One region of the Clostridium nitrophenolicum genome, then DNA from elsewhere that is predicted to be linked to it. Evidence: a T-box and tRNA genes for the amino acid it is inferred to sense, from the RefSeq annotation. Region 1 holds a T-box; the other regions hold tRNA genes.
The links. The T-box of region 1 lies ahead of metG (methionine--tRNA ligase). A T-box ahead of a tRNA ligase gene usually reads a tRNA of that ligase, here a tRNA-Met.
Positions count from the first base shown of each region.

Region 2: it has a tRNA-Met gene. The T-box ahead of metG (methionine--tRNA ligase) is inferred to sense a tRNA for this amino acid. The anticodon was not compared.
Region 3: it has a tRNA-Met gene. The T-box ahead of metG (methionine--tRNA ligase) is inferred to sense a tRNA for this amino acid. The anticodon was not compared.

Region 1 is NZ_AP042469.1:5,707,534-5,710,819, reverse strand. Features, by position in the region: gene metG (methionine--tRNA ligase) at 1-1,438, opposite strand, end outside; T-box leader at 1,500-1,760, opposite strand; partial or broken gene ACZ5N4_RS27235 (uracil-DNA glycosylase family protein) at 1,869-2,073, opposite strand; gene ACZ5N4_RS27230 (spore maturation protein) at 2,119-2,637, opposite strand; gene ACZ5N4_RS27225 (nucleoside recognition domain-containing protein) at 2,704-3,279, opposite strand.
Region 2 is NZ_AP042469.1:3,566,587-3,569,872, reverse strand. Features, by position in the region: gene ACZ5N4_RS17030 (pyridoxal phosphate-dependent aminotransferase) at 1-727, shown strand, start outside; tRNA gene ACZ5N4_RS17025 (tRNA-Met) at 1,285-1,360, shown strand; rRNA gene ACZ5N4_RS17020 (16S ribosomal RNA) at 1,626-3,134, shown strand.
Region 3 is NZ_AP042469.1:2,431,776-2,435,061, forward strand. Features, by position in the region: gene ACZ5N4_RS11350 (MASE3 domain-containing protein) at 1-1,134, shown strand, start outside; tRNA gene ACZ5N4_RS11355 (tRNA-Met) at 1,297-1,372, shown strand; gene ACZ5N4_RS11360 (hypothetical protein) at 1,509-1,649, shown strand; RNA gene rnpB (RNase P RNA component class A) at 1,687-2,026, opposite strand; gene ACZ5N4_RS11370 (SagB/ThcOx family dehydrogenase) at 2,233-2,991, shown strand.

The DNA of each region.
Region 1 (3,286 bases):
TAACATCTGCATTTAATTGTCTATTTATCTTTTCGCTAGTTTCTGGTAAAAATGCTGATATGCATACTGATGCAAATCTTATCGCTTCTGCTAAATTATACAGTACAGTTCCAAGTCTTTCTTTTTTACTTTCTTCTTTTGCAAGTATCCATGGAGTTGTTTCGTCAATATATTTATTAGCTCTTCCTATAAGCTCCCATATAGTGTCTAGTGCCTCTGGAATTCTCAAATTATCTATACTTTCTTCTACTTTTTTAGGTGTTTTTAATGCAAGATTGATAAGTTCATCATCTATTGATTCTTTTGCTGTCGGAGCTGGGATTGTTCCATCAAAATATTTTTCTATCATTGCACATGTTCTTGATAATAAGTTACCTAAATCGTTTGCCAAATCAGAGTTTATTTTCTTTATGAATATTTCATTATTAAATAATCCATCTGCTCCAAAAGGTATTTCTCTTAAAAGATAATATCTTACAGCATCTGCTCCAAAATGATTTACTAAAACTACAGGATCTACAACATTTCCCTTTGATTTTGACATTTTCCCCCCGTCAACTAAAAGCCATCCATGACCAAATACTTGCTTTGGAAGAGGAATGTCAAGAGCCATCAACATTATTGGCCAGTAAATTGTATGGAATCTCAATATATCTTTACCAACTAAATGTACATCTGCTGGCCAGTATTTATTATATAGGTCGTTATTTTCATTTCCATATCCTAACGCTGTTATATAATTTGCTAATGCATCTATCCAAACATATATAACATGCTTTTCATCAAATGTTACAGGTATTCCCCAATCAAATGAAGTCCTTGAAACACAAAGATCTTGAAGTCCTGGTTTTAAAAAATTATTTAACATTTCATTTTTTCTTGATTCTGGTTGAATAAACTCAGGATGATTTTCTATATATTCAATAAGTCTATCTGCATATTTAGACATTTTAAAGAAATAAGCTTCTTCCTTTGCCTTTTCAACAGGTCTTCCACAATCAGGACAATTACCATTTACCAATTGAGTTTCTGTCCAGAAGGATTCGCAAGGTGTACAATACCATCCCTCGTAAGAATCCTTATATATATCTCCTTGATCATATAATCTTTTAAATATATCTTGAACTGCTTTTATATGATAATCATCTGTAGTTCTTATAAACTTATCATAGCTTACATTCATCATTTTCCATAAGTCTTTAATGCCCGCTACAATTTCATCTACATAAGCTATTGGCGTAATTCCTTTAGCTTCTGCTAATCTTTGAATTTTCTGCCCATGTTCATCTGTTCCAGTTAAAAACATTACATCATATCCTGTAAGTCTTTTAAATCTTGCTAGTGCATCTGCTGCCACAGTAGTATAAGTATTACCTATATGCAGCTTTGCTGACGGATAATATATAGGTGTAGTAATATAATATGTTTTTTTATCCATTTGTTTTTCCTCCCTTTATATCTTTCATATTAAAAAAGCCTCTATATGAAGAAGTTCTTCATATAGAGGCGTGATTACGCTTTACCACTCTATTTCATCTTTACTTCTCAGTAAAGACCTCAGTAAGTAACTCAAACTTTACTTTAAAATTCTAAAGCTTTTTATTACCTTGCAGTATAACGGCTGCTTCCGTATTACCTTACTATTTTTCAGATAACATGCTCAGGAGCCATGTTCATAAACTACACTGTCATCGGCTTTCACCTAACCCGACTCTCTTTAAGACACCTTCATTTACTACTCTTTCCTTCATAGCATTTTAACATTATGATATGTCATATATTTCATAGTGTCAATATGTTTATTAAAATTTTTTGTTCTAAAATAATAATACCCAAAATTATATTTTTTATTCCAATAAAGACTCTAATATTAAAGTCTTATCTAACAGCTGTCCCGCTTTGCCCACAAAAGGTAATCCTTGAGCATCCTCATCTTCTCCTTGGGCTTCATCTATGAACATAATTGTTGCTCTAGGATTTCCATCTCTAAAAAACCATATTAGTTCTATTATTTCCTAAGCTACATTTGTGACAATTTAGACATTCTTCATATAACTCTTTCCATGTCAACAATTCGCTCACCCCAACACCACTTACTTATATAATATTATCATAAAATTAAAACATCAATCTTGCGAGTGTCACAGCCAATATTACACATATCATGTCTGCCATAACTGCTACCCAGAGTGTATGTCTTATTTTTTTAATTCCAACGGCACCAAAATATACTGTAAGTGTATAAAATATCGTTTCCGTTGATCCTATAATTATTGATGCTACTCTTCCTATATAACTATCTGCTCCAAAATTATTTAGTATTTCAGCAAATATTCCCATCGCACCACTGCCCGATAAAGGCTTAATTAATACAAGAGGTACTACTTCTGGAGGTAATCCTATAAACTTAACGACAGGCTTAACTATATAGATAAAATAATCTAAAGCTTTCGATTCTCTAAAGACTCCCACTGCTACAAGCATAGCTAATAAGTACGGGAAAATTCTAACACTTATTGCAAGTCCTTCTTTTGCCCCTTCTACAAAGCATTCATATACTTTCACCTTTTTTATCATTCCATATGTAGTAATCGAAACTACTATAATAGGAATTATTGCTTTTATTATATAATCCATAAACTTCTCCCCTTATAGCACATTAATAAGCAATACAATACGGCTTGTCCAAATTGTCCTTCAAAGTTAAAAATGTTTTTCTAATATTTTGCATAATATAACTGCACATACAGCTACTATTCCAGTTGTAATTATAGCTGGAATTACAGTCTCTGCTGGATTTTTAGAACCTACAGCTGCTCGTATAGATATGACTGTAGTAGGAAATAACTGTATACTGGCAGCGTTTAAAACTAAAAATAACGCCATATCATCACTAGCTTTGTCATTATTATTGCTAAGTCTCTTTAACTCTTGCATAGCCTTTATTCCAAAGGGGGTAGCTGCATTAGAAAGTCCCATCATATTAGCTGTTAAATTCATTACTATTGCACCCATAGCTTTTTCATCTTTAGCTGCACTTTTGAACAATATTTTTAATATTGGTCTAAGAACTTTAGCAAGCTTATCAGTAAGCCCACTCTTTTCTGCAATCTTCATAATTCCACACCATAAACACATAATACCTGCCAATCCTATAACAAGCTTAACTGTTGAATCTGTTGAGGCGACTATAGCTTTTGATATCTCAGCACCTCTACCAGTAAAAATCCCAAATAATATACCAAAGGCCAAAATGAAAAACCATACAACATTAATCACTTAGTTT
Region 2 (3,286 bases), 2.1 Mb from region 1:
AACTTTTGGGCCAGATTTAGACATTTTAGAAAAAAGCATTACATCGAAGACAAAAGCTATAATAATTAATAATCCAAACAACCCAACTGGAGTTGTATATAGTGAGAAGATTTTAAGAAGCATTGAAGAAATTTTGACGAGAAAAGAGAAAGAATATGGAAGTAATATATATATTATTTCAGATCAGCCTTATTGTGAGATAGTTTATGATAACGCTAAAGTTCCAAGTTTGCTTTCTATTTTTAAAAACACTATTATAGTAAATTCATTTAGTAAATCTTTAGGTCTTGCAGGAGAAAGAATAGGGTACATAGCTGTAAGTAGCAAAATAGAAAATGCAGATATTCTTGCAGATGCATTAGCCTACTGCAATCGTACTCTTGGTTTTGTTAATGCTCCAGGACTATTCCAAAAGGTTGTTGGAGATGCAATAAACGCTAAGGTAGATATTACTGGATATGAAAAAAGAAGAAACTTCTTATATGATAATCTAACAAGATTAGGATTTGAATGTGTAAAGCCACAAGGAGCTTTTTATCTTTTCCCAAAAGCATTGATAGATGATGATGTAGAATTTGTTAAAAGAGCTATGAAATATAATTTATTACTTGTTCCAGGAAGTGGCTTTGGATGTCCAGGACATTTTAGAATGTCTTATTGTGTAAAATTTGATATGATTGAAAGATCAATTCCTGCCTTCGAAAAATTAGTTCAGGAGTTTAAGTAAAAATAAATTAACATATAGGGTTAAAGACCGAAAGTTGACTTACACTACGGGATATGTTTCAAAGCTTCAGTACGTTAAAAACTTTTAGCCAGTCTAAAGCTCGAGTTTTAGACGACCTAAGACCCTTCGATAAACTCGCTATGCTCAAACACATCGAAGGGTGCTAAGGTTGTCTTAAAATTCTTCGTTAAGACTGGCACAAAGTTTTTAAATCTATCTTCAGCTTTGGAAACATATCCCTACGTGTAAGTTAACTTTCTGGTTAGTGTTCATATAAATTTAAGTTGATAATTTTCATAAAAGAAAAGAAGAAATAAATAGTTGAGAGTCATAGATAATTTTATTATGTAAATGTTATGTATCAGCTTTTAACTAAAAAAGAGTGGTACAACAAGACCAGGTGTGTCAGTATGTTAGATAGAAAGGATTCAAGAGGTTATTAGAGTATTACCTGTGTATGCTTAGCCTAAAGCAGTTGATAGTAATATTTAATAACTATAAAGATGATACAATAACATTCGTTGCTAGAGCGAGCGACAAAAGTAAAAAATGAATGTCGCGGGGTGGAGCAGCTGGTAGCTCGTCGGGCTCATAACCCGAAGGTCGTAGGTTCAAGTCCTGCCCCCGCAACCAAAAAGTATTTACAGCAAATTAGCTTGTATGATACTATAATGAAGCTGTCAAGAGCAGCTAGACTTAACAAAAAGAATTTAAAAAAGTTCTTGACAAAGTTAAGTAAGTATGAGAAACTGTATAAGCTGTCTTGAATGACAGATGATCCTTGAAAATTAAACAGAGGTTAAAAATCAAGATGATTTTTATTAAGTAAACTAAACCAGCAATTCTTTTGAACTACTTGTTAGTAGTCAAAAACAACAGTAATGAGCATTCAAACTTTTAAATTGAGAGTTTGATCCTGGCTCAGGACGAACGCTGGCGGCGTGCCTAACACATGCAAGTCGAGCGATGAAACCCTTCGGGGTGGATTAGCGGCGGACGGGTGAGTAACACGTGGGTAACCTGCCTCAAAGAGGGGGATAGCCTCCCGAAAGGGAGATTAATACCGCATAACATTAGTTTTTCGCATGGAGAACTAATTAAAGGAGCAATCCGCTTTGAGATGGACCCGCGGCGCATTAGCTAGTTGGTGAGGTAAAGGCTCACCAAGGCGACGATGCGTAGCCGACCTGAGAGGGTGATCGGCCACATTGGAACTGAGACACGGTCCAGACTCCTACGGGAGGCAGCAGTGGGGAATATTGCACAATGGGCGAAAGCCTGATGCAGCAACGCCGCGTGAGTGATGAAGGCCTTCGGGTTGTAAAGCTCTGTCTTTTGGGACGATAATGACGGTACCAAAGGAGGAAGCCACGGCTAACTACGTGCCAGCAGCCGCGGTAATACGTAGGTGGCGAGCGTTGTCCGGATTTACTGGGCGTAAAGGATGCGTAGGCGGATTTTTAAGTGAGATGTGAAATACCCGGGCTTAACTTGGGTGCTGCATTTCAAACTGGAAGTCTAGAGTGCGGGAGAGGAGAGTGGAATTCCTAGTGTAGCGGTGAAATGCGTAGAGATTAGGAAGAACACCAGTGGCGAAGGCGACTCTCTGGACCGTAACTGACGCTGAGGCATGAAAGCGTGGGTAGCAAACAGGATTAGATACCCTGGTAGTCCACGCCGTAAACGATGAGTACTAGGTGTAGGAGGTATCGACCCCTTCTGTGCCGCAGTTAACACAATAAGTACTCCGCCTGGGAAGTACGATCGCAAGATTAAAACTCAAAGGAATTGACGGGGGCCCGCACAAGCAGCGGAGCATGTGGTTTAATTCGAAGCAACGCGAAGAACCTTACCTAGACTTGACATCTCCTGAATTACTCGTAATGGAGGAAGCCCTTCGGGGCAGGAAGACAGGTGGTGCATGGTTGTCGTCAGCTCGTGTCGTGAGATGTTAGGTTAAGTCCTGCAACGAGCGCAACCCTTATCATTAGTTGCTACCATTAAGTTGAGCACTCTAGTGAGACTGCCCGGGTTAACCGGGAGGAAGGTGGGGATGACGTCAAATCATCATGCCCCTTATGTCTAGGGCTACACACGTGCTACAATGGGTAATACAAAGAGAAGCAATACAGTGATGTGGAGCAAAACTATAAAATTACCCTCAGTTCGGATTGTAGGCTGAAACTCGCCTACATGAAGCTGGAGTTGCTAGTAATCGCGAATCAGCATGTCGCGGTGAATACGTTCCCGGGCCTTGTACACACCGCCCGTCACACCATGAGAGCTGGCAACACCCGAAGTCCGTAGTCTAACCGTAAGGAAGACGCGGCCGAAGGTGGGGTTAGTGATTGGGGTGAAGTCGTAACAAGGTAGCCGTAGGAGAACCTGCGGCTGGATCACCTCCTTTCTAAGGAGTCGACAAAGTAGGTAATTCTACTTTGAAGGTTTGTTTACACTCTGTTTAATTTTGAAGGATTAGAAGGCTAAATGGCTTTGAACGGATAATTTAGGCAAATATATAAATAATGTTGTTTTATGGAATTTATGTGTGATTTATGC
Region 3 (3,286 bases), 2.5 Mb from region 1:
GTTAGAAATGGTCTATTAGTATTTTTTAGCGAAACAAAGAAGGAGCAGGAGCTTGAAAATTTACATATACAAACGGAAACAATACTTAAATCTATAGACAACTGTATATTAATGTTTGATAAAGGTGGAAAGGTTGTTCTTTGTAATAAAGCATTGGAGGAAGTACTTGAAACAAGTAGAGAAGATATTATTGGCATGAATATAGATAAATTAAAGCAATTGGTAAAAGTTAATGTTATAGAACCTTCTGACTTGACCTTAAAAGATAACACAAAAAAACAGCTTTCTCAGGTATCATTATATTCTTTGAAAGGTAATAAAAAAGATATGCTGCTTGATTTAACTGATATTAGAAATGTTGATGGAGATATAATTGGAAGCATAAGCATAGGCACCGATATAACGGAATTTAAAAAGGAGCAGCAAAAACTAATACAACAGGAAAAGCTGGCGTTGCTTGGACAAATGGGTGCAGAGATCGTTCACGAAACTAGAAATTTTCTTACAACAATTAAAGGGAGGAGTCAATTAATAAGTGCCGTTACACAAAAACAGGATGTTAAGAAACATGCTTTAAAGATAAATGAAGAAGTTGATGAAGTGAACAGAATTATTAGCGAATTCTTATTTCTATCAAAGCCAAGAGAAACTGAGCTGATGGAAGTTTCCATGATTGATATATTTCAATCCATAAAAAGTATGGTTAAGTCATCCTCACTTGTAAAAGGCATTGATGTTGATTTTCAGTTATCCAAAGAAGAGCGTTATGTTATGTGTGATGAATCAGAATTGAAACAGGTTATATTAAATATCTGTAAAAATGCTGTAGATGCAATGACTGATAAAACCAATGCAAAACTCAAAGTTGAAACTGGTTTTAATGAATCAGCAAATGAAATGTTTATAAGAATAACGGATAACGGAGTAGGCATATCGGAAGAAAATTTAAAGAAAATAGGTACACCGTTTTTTACATCCAAAAGTAATGGTACAGGTTTAGGATTGAATGTTTGTTATAAAATAATAAAGGAACATAAAGGGAAAATAGAAGTAGAAAGTATTCTAGGAAAAGGGACAACTTTTTCTATTATATTGCCTTGCATAGAGGATATAGACGATGATGAATTGACATAAAGTTTTCCGAGACTTATCATTTAGTATGCTAAAAGAATTAAGATATCTCTTCTGAAATTAATGGATAAACTAAGTCCGGTGTATTATTATATTAAATAATGAGCATACTAGAGAATAGATGAACATCATTAACAAAAAGTTGTTCAATACAATATATAACATCGCGGGGTGGAGCAGCTGGTAGCTCGTTGGGCTCATAACCCAAAGGCCGTAGGTTCGAGTCCTACCCCCGCAACCAAAAAGTATTGATAACAAATTATAGGAAGCTCTATAGCTTAGCTGCATATTAAGGAAACACTAACAAATTGAAGATTTGAGGTGTCTACTTATATGATACTATTTGAAAGCTGTATAGAGATAAAAACACTAAGTGTATGCTTGGTGTTTTTTTATTAAATGTTCAGTCTACAGGGATATCTTTAGCGGAATATATGAGTGATTTTAATATTGGAGTATCTGTTGAAACTGTTTATGAGGTTAAGAAGATAGATATTTATTACTTTATTGAAGAATAATTTAAAAAAACACTCAGGTAAAACCTAGTGTTTTCAATATGCGACCAAGTCTATAAGCCGAGTTCTGTATTTGACAATCATCTATCTAGGCCTACTGTTACCAGTAGACTCAAGCGATACTAACGAGAAGTGGAACGGGCCGCCCCTTGATACTTCTCAATCTTGCTCCAGGTGGGGTTTACATAGCCGCAAAGTCGCCAATGCGCTGGTGAGCTCTTACCTCGCCTTTCCACCCTTACCGAAACTAGTTTCGGCGGTATATCTCTGTTGCACTTTCCTTCAGGTCACCCTGACTGGGTATTACCCAGCACCCTGCCCAATGGAGCTCGGACTTTCCTCTCCTGTGTTACCACAGCAGCGATTGTCTGACTTACTCGCAGATATTATAATACCACAGCATATATAAAATTGCAAACAGTGTTTAGTGCCAGTATTAGATAATACTAGCTTTATTTCTATTTATCTAAAATAACAATATAGCAAATTACAACTTATTTATACTCACTATGTTGAAGTGTTGTATTAGTTATTATAAAATGGGGATTAATAAGTATGAATTTAAATTAGGGAAGAGGGTAATTGTATGGATAAAGCTAAGTTACAAAGAGAGTGGTTGAAATCTAATTTTAATTTACTTAATAGTATTGAAACAGATCAAAAACAAAAACTACCACAACCGCCACTCCAAAAGTTTGTAGAAGAAGATGCAGAAATAATTGTGCTTCCGAAAGTAAATAAGGATGTAATAACTAAAGAGAATATTTTCGATTGTTTAATGGATAGGAAAAGTAATAGAATTTATACTGAAGAAAGTCTATCCTTAGAAGAACTTTCATTTTTACTATGGAGTACTCAGGGGGTAAAAAAGGTTGTTGGAAAAGTAAATTTTGCAACCTTTAGAACAGTGCCTTCAGGTGGAGCAAGACATCCCTTTGAAACTTATTTAGTGATAAATAAAGTAGAAGGACTAAGAAAAGGAGTATATCGTTATTTGTCTTTAGATCATAAACTTGTCTTTCTGTTTGATAAAAATAACATGGAAGAGGAAGTAACAGAAGCTGTTTCAGGACAAAGATTCCTTGATAGTAGTGCAGTTATATTTATTTGGAGTTGTATCCCCTACAGAAGTGAATGGAGATATGATATATCTGCTCATAAGACCATTCTTCAAGATTCAGGACATCTTTGTCAAAACTTATATTTGGCATGTGAAGCTATAGGCTGTGGAACTTGTGCAATAGGAGATTATAATCAAGAGATAATTGATAAGTTTTTGATGCTTGACGGTAAAGATGAATTCGTTATTTATGCTGCACCGGTAGGAAAGGTTAAAACTGAATGATGTAAGCAAGTGGTGCTGTAAAAGGATAGATAGGGGGAAACTTCACTATTTAACTGAAAACTAAATCTGGTGTATCATGGTGTATCATATAGAAGCTATTGCATCCAGGGATACTTCCATTGATGTTTCCAAGGTTAAAAATTTTTCCGCATGTAGATATTGGCACTCATAAAAAGCTTCCACATATAGTCACAGATAAAGACTTATAGAAACATAATTCCGAATTAGAAAGAATACGTGGTTTTTACATAAAAGGTTTATCTAGAAAGGATTTATCAAGTGATATGAACATTTT